One region of the Streptomyces fagopyri genome, then DNA from elsewhere that is predicted to be linked to it. Evidence: riboswitches for the same ligand, from Rfam matches in the RefSeq annotation. Region 1 holds a riboswitch; the other holds the start of a gene.

Region 1 (4,204 bases):
ACCGGCACCCGGCCGAGGGCCCGGCCCAGCGCGTCCAGCGGAGGCGCCGTGGCGTCGCCCTCCCAGCCCGCCAGTTCGACCCCGATGAACATCACGGGGTCGTCGCCCTCGATGCTGGCCAGGCAGCGGCGCGCGGTCAGCACCACACCGGTCGCCGCGAACTCGCCCGAGGCCGCGGCCAGGAAGTCCACCGGCTCGTCCTGCCAGTCGGGTTCGAAGAGTTTCACCCGGCCGCCGCTCGCGGGACCGTCCAGCGGGGTGCGTCCGGCACGGCACAGCTCGGCGACCGCGAGGGGCGGCAGCGGTACGCCCACCACACCGCCCGGGTTGATCGCGACGCCGACCTGCGGGGGCAGCCCGCGCGCGAACTCGACGGCGGGCGCGATGGTGAACGACAGATGGCTCCCGACGACCTGGCGGAACTGCTCCTCGGAGCTGAAGACCGGTACGTACGCCTGGCCGTCGATCTCCAGGGTGGGCAGGTCGAGGGGGCCCGCGTGCGGTCCGCCGCCGTTGGGCAGCGGCACCCAGACGAAGCTGCGGCCGAGGACCTCGACGATGCGGCCGCCCGCCGAGGGCACTCCGAGCGACGCGGAGAGCACCTCCTCCAGTTCGTTGCCCGGCCAGCCGCCGTGCGGGTGGGGGTGCGGGTGCGCTGGTGCCGGGAAGTCGGGGAAGTCCATCTGTCTACCGCCTGCTGTGAACCGCTGATCCGGTGTTCCGGTGTCCTGGTGTGCTGTTCTGGTCTGCTGCTCGGGTGCTCCGCTGTGGTGCTCCGGCTGGAAAGGTTAGTGGGCGCCTACGACCCTCTCGTACGACGATGTCCCGTTCTCCGGTACGAGCTCGCGTACGGCCTTCGTCCGACCGGCTCCGCGCTCCCGTGCGACGGGCTCCGGCACGACGGGTTCCCGTGCGGCGCGTGCCCCGGTGACCGGCCCCGCACCCTCCCAGCCGTCGGATCAGCCGTCGAAGTCGATCCGGCGCAGCACGTCCGCGGCGGTGCGGTCGAGGAGCACCGCCGAGCCGCAGCCCTCCGGCAGTTCGCCCCGCTCGACGGAGCGCAGCAGCCGGCTCAGCGCGCCCCGGTGCCGCGCGAACGCGTACCGCGAGACGCCCCTGCCGCGCTCACGCTGACCCTCCAGCGCCGTGCCCGCGGTGACGTCGAGGAGCAGGAGGTGGAGTGTGCCGCCGCGGCGGCGGGCCTCCCGGGCGAGCCAGCGGCGCACCCACGCCTGGGTACCGCAGTCGTGGACGACGACGCCGGCGCCGGAGCGCAGCGTGCGGCGCAGGCCCGCGTAGTGCGCGAGGCGGACGAGGGGGCGGTAGACCGCGTACGGGAGCCGGCGCGCCAGCCGGCCGTCCCAGCGGTCGCGGGTGTCCTGGGAGTCCACGCGCCGGCCGGCGACCGCGCGGCGCATCAGGGTCGACTTGCCGCTGCCCGGCAGTCCGGTGACCACCACGAGGTCCGCCGTGCCGAAGTACAGACCGTGCGGGCTGTGTCCCGCGCGCTCCCTGAGGTCGCGCACGACGGCCGCCGGAAGCGTGCCGCACCCCTCCCGGACCGGGGTACTCGGCTGCTGCGGCAGCGCGAGGGCCGAGGTCGTCGCGTACGCCCTGGTCCTGTTCACCGTGATCGTCCTCCCCTTGGGTCTGGAGTCCCATCCCCGTCGAGTGTAAAGAGAAGGTAATGCGCGGCGCTTCCTGTTTCCGTGTTCGGACTGCCACAGCCCGGTTACAGATGCGGACTGCCGTCATCGGACGGCGCGTGCAATGATGTGCCCGCCAACTGCATACCGGCCGCTTGAATCCGCGCGGGAGAGTTCCCAGTGACGTGCACGCATCCGTGTGACGTACGTTCTGCTGGGACGCCGAAGGAGCAAGTCCCTCCCTTGAATCTCTCAGGCCCCGTTACCGCGCGGGCGAGGCACATCTGAAAAGCGGGCCGCTCACCGGTGGCTCCACCCAAGGTGCAAGTCATGACCTCCGTTCGCGGGGTCGTGATGAACCTCTCAGGTTCCGATGACAGATGGGGAGGAACGACCTCGCCGTCATGCCTTGGGAGCCCCACCGATGAGCAGTAACGCACCCCGTCGTACCGCGCTCGATGCCCTGCATCGCTCGCTGGGCGCGACGATGACCGACTTCGCGGGCTGGGACATGCCCCTGCGGTACGGCTCCGAGCGCGACGAGCACGTCGCCGTCCGCACCCGGGCCGGTCTCTTCGACCTCTCGCACATGGGCGAGATCACGGTCACCGGCCCGCAGGCGGCCGCGCTCCTGAACCACGCGCTGGTCGGCAACATCGCCTCCGTCGGCGTGGGCCGTGCCCGCTACACCATGATCTGCCGTGCGGACGGCGGCATCCTCGACGACCTGATCGTGTACCGGCTGGCCGAGACCGAGTACATGGTCGTCGCCAACGCCTCCAACGCCGAGGTCGTCCTCGGCGCGCTGACCGAGCGCGCCGGCGGTTTCGACGCCGAGGTCCGCGACGACCGGGACGCGTACGCGCTGCTCGCCGTGCAGGGCCCCGAGTCCCCCGGCATCCTCAAGTCGCTCACCGACGCCGACCTCGACGGCCTGAAGTACTACGCCGGTCTGCCCGGCACGGTCGCGGGCGTCCCGGCGCTGATCGCGCGCACCGGCTACACGGGCGAGGACGGTTTCGAGCTCTTCGTGGCCCCGTCCGACGCCGAGAAGCTGTGGCAGGCGCTGACCGAGGCGGGCGCGCCGGCCGGGCTGGTCCCGTGCGGTCTGTCCTGCCGCGACACACTGCGCCTGGAGGCGGGCATGCCGCTGTACGGGCACGAGCTGACCACCTCGCTCACCCCCTTCGACGCGGGGCTCGGGCGCGTCGTGAAGTTCGAGAAGGAGGGCGACTTCGTGGGCCGCGAGGCCCTGGAGGCCGCCGCCGAACGCGCCGCCGCGAACCCCCCGCGGGTGCTCGTCGGGCTCGTCGCCGAGGGCCGCCGGGTGCCGCGCGCCGGGTTCGCCGTGGTCACGGGCGGCACGGTCGTCGGCGAGGTCACCTCCGGCGCTCCCTCCCCGACGCTGGGCCGGCCGATCGCGATGGCCTACGTCGACGCCGCGCACGCCGCACCGGGCACCCCCGGGGTCGGCGTGGACATCCGGGGCAGTCACGAACCGTACGAGGTCGTGGCGCTGCCGTTCTACAAGCGCCAGAAGTAGGTCCACCGGGGCTCGGGCGCGTCGACGTGACGTACCCCGTCGCGCCCTGTCCCCTTTCCGTTGTCCGTCCCTGCCCTTCCCTCGTCCTTCCCTTGTCCCAGGACACCCGACACCCCGTCCGTACCCGTGCATCAGCACTCCCCCGCGTACAGGAGAATTCAGGCCATGAGCAACCCCCAGCAGCTGCGCTACAGCAAGGAGCACGAGTGGCTGTCGGTCGCCGAGGACGGCGTCTCGACGGTCGGCATCACCGAGTTCGCGGCCAACGCGCTCGGCGATGTCGTCTACGCCCAGCTTCCGGAGGTCGGTGACACGGTGACCGCGGGCGAGTCCTGCGGCGAGCTGGAGTCGACCAAGTCGGTCAGTGACCTGTACGCGCCGGTCACCGGCGAGATCGTGGAGGCCAACCAGGACGTGGTGGACGACCCGTCGCTGGTGAACTCCGCCCCCTTCGAGGGCGGCTGGCTGTTCAAGGTACGCGTCACGGGCGAGCCGGACGACCTGATGTCCGCCGACGAGTACACCGCCTTCACCGCCGGCTGAGGAGTCACCGCATGTCGCTTCTGAACACGCCCCTTCACGAGCTGGACCCGGACGTCGCGGCCGCCGTCGACGCCGAGCTGCACCGCCAGCAGTCCACCCTGGAGATGATCGCCTCGGAGAACTTCGCTCCGGTCGCGGTCATGGAGGCCCAGGGCTCGGTCCTGACCAACAAGTACGCCGAGGGCTACCCGGGCCGCCGCTACTACGGCGGCTGCGAGCACGTCGACGTCGTCGAGCAGATCGCCATCGACCGCGTCAAGGCGCTGTTCGGCGCCGAGCACGCGAACGTGCAGCCGCACTCGGGCGCCCAGGCCAACGCGGCCGCGATGTTCGCGCTGCTCAAGCCGGGCGACACGATCATGGGCCTGAACCTCGCGCACGGCGGGCACCTGACCCACGGCATGAAGATCAACTTTTCCGGCAAGCTCTACAACGTGGTCGCGTACCACGTGGACGAGGAGTCGGGTCAGGT
Region 2 (4,204 bases), 4.5 Mb from region 1:
TACACCTGCCCGCCCGCCTCGTGCACCTGGGCGCAGATGTCGGCGACGTGCTCCTCGAACACACCGTGCGTCGAGGGGTACGTGATCATCAGCACGGACAGCTCGTCACGGTGCTGCTCGATCTTGGCACGCAGGTCCGTGATGTCGACCTCGCCGTCCTCGGCGGTCTTCACGACGACGACCTTCATGCCGGCCATCACGGCGCTCGCGGCGTTCGTGCCGTGCGCCGAGGACGGGATCAGGCAGACCGTGCGCTGCTCGTCGCCGTTGGCCCGGTGGTAGCCGCGGACGGCGAGCAGACCGGCCAGCTCGCCCTGCGAACCGGCGTTGGGCTGCAACGACACCTTGTCGTACCCGGTGACCTCGGCGAGCCGCGTCTCCAGCTCCTCGATGAGCGTGAGATAGCCGCCCGCCTGCTCGGCGGGTACGAACGGGTGCAGCTGGCCGAACTCGGGCCAGGTGACCGGCTCCATCTCGGTGGTCGCGTTGAGCTTCATGGTGCAGGAGCCCAGCGGGATCATGCCGCGGTCCAGCGCGTAGTCGCGGTCGGAGAGCCTGCGCAGGTAGCGCAGCATCGCCGTCTCGGAACGGTACTGGTGGAACACCGGGTGCGTGAGGTAGTCGTCGGTGCGCAGCCGCGCCGCGGGAAGCGTGTCCTCGGTGAGCGCGTCCAGCGCCTCGATGTCGCCCTCGACTCCGAACGCGGTCCACACGGCGGCCAGTTGCCTGCGCGCGGTGGTCTCGTCACAGGCGATCGACACGTGGTCGGCGTCGACCAGGTGGAGGTTGACGCCCTGGTCGCGCGCGCCGGTCACGATCTCGGCGGCCCGGCCCGGCACCCGGACGGTCAGGGTGTCGAAGTACGCGCCGTGCACGACCTCGACGCCGCCGGCCTTCAGCCCCTCGGCGAGGAGGGTGGCGTAGCGGTGGGTGCGACGGGCGATCGTCCTCAGTCCGTCCGGCCCGTGGTAGACCGCGTACATGCCCGCCATCACGGCGAGCAGCACCTGAGCGGTGCAGATGTTGCTGGTCGCCTTCTCACGGCGGATGTGCTGCTCACGCGTCTGCAGGGCGAGCCGGTACGCCTTGTGTCCGTCCGCGTCGACGGAGACGCCGACCAGTCGGCCGGGCAGGCTGCGCGCGAACTTCTCGCGCACCGCCATGTATCCGGCGTGCGGACCGCCGAAGCCCATCGGGACGCCGAACCGCTGCGTCGTGCCGACCGCGATGTCGGCGCCGAGCTCGCCGGGCGAGGTGAGCAGGGTCAGCGCGAGCAGGTCGGCGGCCACGGTGACGACCGCGCCGAGCTCGTGCGCCTGCTCGATGACGGGCTTGAGGTCGCGTACGGCACCGGAGGCGCCCGGGTACTGGATGAGCACACCGTTGATCTCGCGCTCGGCGATCGCGGCCGGGATGCCCTCGCTCAGGTCGGCGACGACCACCTCGACGCCGGTGGGCTCGGCGCGGGTCTCGATGACGGCGACGGTCTGCGGCAGGGCGTCCGCGTCGATCAGGAAGAGGCCCTTCTTGTTCTTGCCCATGCGCCGGGACAGCGCCATCGCCTCGGCGGCCGCGGTGCCCTCGTCCAGCAGCGAGGCGCCGGAGGTGGGCAGGCCCGTCAGCTCGGCGACCACGGTCTGGAAGTTGAGCAGCGCCTCCAGGCGGCCCTGCGAGATCTCCGGCTGGTACGGCGTGTACGCGGTGTACCAGGCCGGGTTCTCCATGACGTTGCGCAGGATCACCGGCGGCGTGAAGGTGCCGTAGTAACCGAGGCCGATCATCGAGTCGAGGACCTGGTTGCGGTCCGCGAGGGAGCGCAGCTCGGCCAGGACCTCGGCCTCGGTGCGCGCGCCCGGGAGATCCAGCGCCTCGGCGTTCTTGATCACGTCCGGCACGGCGGCGGCCGTCAGCTCGTCCAGCGAGCCGTACCCGACCTGCGCGAGCATCTTGGCCCGCGCTTCCGGGGCGGGCCCGATGTGGCGCTGCTCGAAGGGGATGCCCTGTTCGAGCTCGGAGAGCGGAATGCGGTGGGCGGTCATTGCGGAGGCCTCCTGGTCACACACGACCTTCGAGGGGCACCACGGCGTAGGTGCCCCGACGGCCTCCCCCTCTGTCATCTCGACCTGAGAGCTTCACCGGACCGCCGACCCGCTGCGACCCGGCTTTCACCGTCGGTGAGAGCGGAAGCCATCGGCCCCCGCCCTGCTTTCCAGAGTGACCTCGTCCGTGCGGTACGTGAGCCTGAGAGATTCCGGGGAGGATTTGCTCCTTCGGCGCCTCCGATGGTGTCTGGAGGACTCTCCCGCACGGGGTCAGCAGCCGCTTGCCAGCGTACCAGCGAGAACAACGCACGAGCTTTCGAGTGGCCACCGTCACGAATGTGCTCTTTCGTAGTGCCTACGGATGAGTTGCAATCGACTGGAGGGCCCGTGCAGACCGACATCGATCCGCGCAACCTGATCGGCCGCAAGGCGCTCGACCGCAACGGCGCCAAGATCGGCACGGTCGACGAGGTCTATCTGGACGACGCGACCGGCATACCGGAGTGGGCCGCCATACGTACGGGCCTGTTCAGCAGGGACGCCTTCGTGCCCCTGGAGCCCAGCGAACTCGTCGAGGGCAGTCTGCGGGTCCCCTTCGAACGCGCCCTGATCAAGGACGCCCCCGACTTCGGCGTGGGCCGCCACCTCTCTCCCGAGCAGGAACTCCAGCTCTACCACCACTACGGTCTCGACGTGACGCCTCCGGCCCTCCCGCCGGACCACGACTTCGGCCGTCTGGCGGGAACGGACGAGACCTGAGACACCCCTTCGGACCGCTGAGCCGCGTCCGAAGTACGGCGGGCCGCGCGACTCGCCGGTCGGCCGGCCAGTGACGGCGGGCGACGCCCGGCCCGATTCCCGGCGGTCGCCCCAGCCCGTCCCGGCGGTCGCCCCACCGGCGCCCCAGCCCGTCCTGGCAGTCGGCCCGTCCCGGCGGCCGAGCCGAACGGGCTCAAGCCCTCCCGGGCGTACCGGCGCACACACCGGACGAGTCCTCGGGTCTTCGTCGCACCAACGGCAGCGGATCCGCCGGTTCCAGGGCCGCGTCGTCGGTGCGGAACGTCCGCACCCGCCCCGGTCGCGAGTCCGGCGTCTCGAATCGCACGGTCACCCTTCCCAGCCCGCTGCCCTGCACCCAGCCGTGCCCGTACTCGGCATGGTGCACGTCGTGCCCCGCGGGCCAGCGCCGCTCGGCCGCCGTCACCTGCTCGGCCGCAGGGTCCTCCGCCGCGGCCTCGTCGGGATGCTCCTGCGCCGCCGTCTCCTCCTCGGCGGCCCTGGCCTGCGCCTGCGCCTGGGCCTGGGCCTGGGCGAAGAGGTCCTCCTGCGTGTAGTCGGCGAGCCCTGACACCCCGACGCCCAGCAGACGTACGCCTCCCGTCGTGTCCACCGCCTCCAGGAGCCGGCCCGCCGCCTCCCGTACGACGGCGGGGTCGTCCGTGGGTCCCCGGAGCGTCTCGGACCGGGTCAGCGTCGAGAAGTCGTACCTGCGCACCTTGAGCACGATGGTCCGTCCCGACAGGCCGGCCCCGCGCAGCCGCTGCACACACCGGTCGGCCAGCCGCTGCACCTCGAGCCCGACCCGCACCCGGTCATGGATGTCCACGTCGTAGGTGTCCTCGACCGACACGGACTTCGTCTCCCGCTCGGCCACCACGGGCCGCTCGTCGCGCGCCAGCGCCATCGCGTACAGCGCGTGCCCGTGAGCCTTGCCGAGCAGCCGTACGAGCTCGTCCTCGCCCGCCTCGGCGATCTCGTCGACGGTGGTGATCCCGCCCCGTCGCAGATGGTCCCCGGTGGCGGGCCCCACGCCCGGCAGGGTCCGCACCGGCATCGGCCCGAGCAGCGCCCGCTCCGTGCCCGGCTCGATCACCACCAGGCCGTCGGGCTTGGCCTGCTCGGAGGCGATCTTGGCGAGCATCTTGGAGGCCGCGAGCCCCACGGATCCCGTCAGGCCCGTGACAGCCCTGATGTCCGCGCGCAGCTTCGCCCCCGCCAGCCGCGCCGAGGCGTCGTCCCAGGCGGTTCCCCCGGCCTCCAGATCGACGAACGCCTCGTCCAGGCTCAGCGGCTCCACCAGGGGGGACAGGGTCCGCAGCAGACCCATCACCTGGTCACTGATCTCCCGGTAGAGCCCGAAACGCGGCACGAGATACGCGGCG

Evidence for each region. A riboswitch is a leader RNA that binds a small molecule or an ion and turns the genes downstream of it on or off. The one in region 1 is predicted to bind glycine.
Region 2: it holds a riboswitch for glycine, as region 1 does, so the genes downstream of both, gcvP (aminomethyl-transferring glycine dehydrogenase) here and gcvT (glycine cleavage system aminomethyltransferase GcvT) in region 1, are expected to answer to the same signal.

The regions. Positions count from the first base shown of each region.
Region 1 is NZ_CP045643.1:3,154,085-3,158,288, forward strand. It holds gene GFH48_RS13390 (enhanced serine sensitivity protein SseB) at 1-683, opposite strand, end outside; gene GFH48_RS13395 (AAA family ATPase) at 960-1,634, opposite strand; glycine riboswitch at 1,803-1,924, shown strand; glycine riboswitch at 1,925-2,036, shown strand; gene gcvT (glycine cleavage system aminomethyltransferase GcvT) at 2,071-3,189, shown strand; gene gcvH (glycine cleavage system protein GcvH) at 3,355-3,732, shown strand; gene glyA (serine hydroxymethyltransferase) at 3,744-4,204, shown strand, end outside.
Region 2 is NZ_CP045643.1:7,688,340-7,692,543, reverse strand. It holds gene gcvP (aminomethyl-transferring glycine dehydrogenase) at 1-2,039, opposite strand, end outside; glycine riboswitch at 2,220-2,315, opposite strand; gene GFH48_RS33260 (PRC-barrel domain-containing protein) at 2,430-2,801, shown strand; gene GFH48_RS33255 (DNA polymerase IV) at 2,995-4,204, opposite strand, start outside.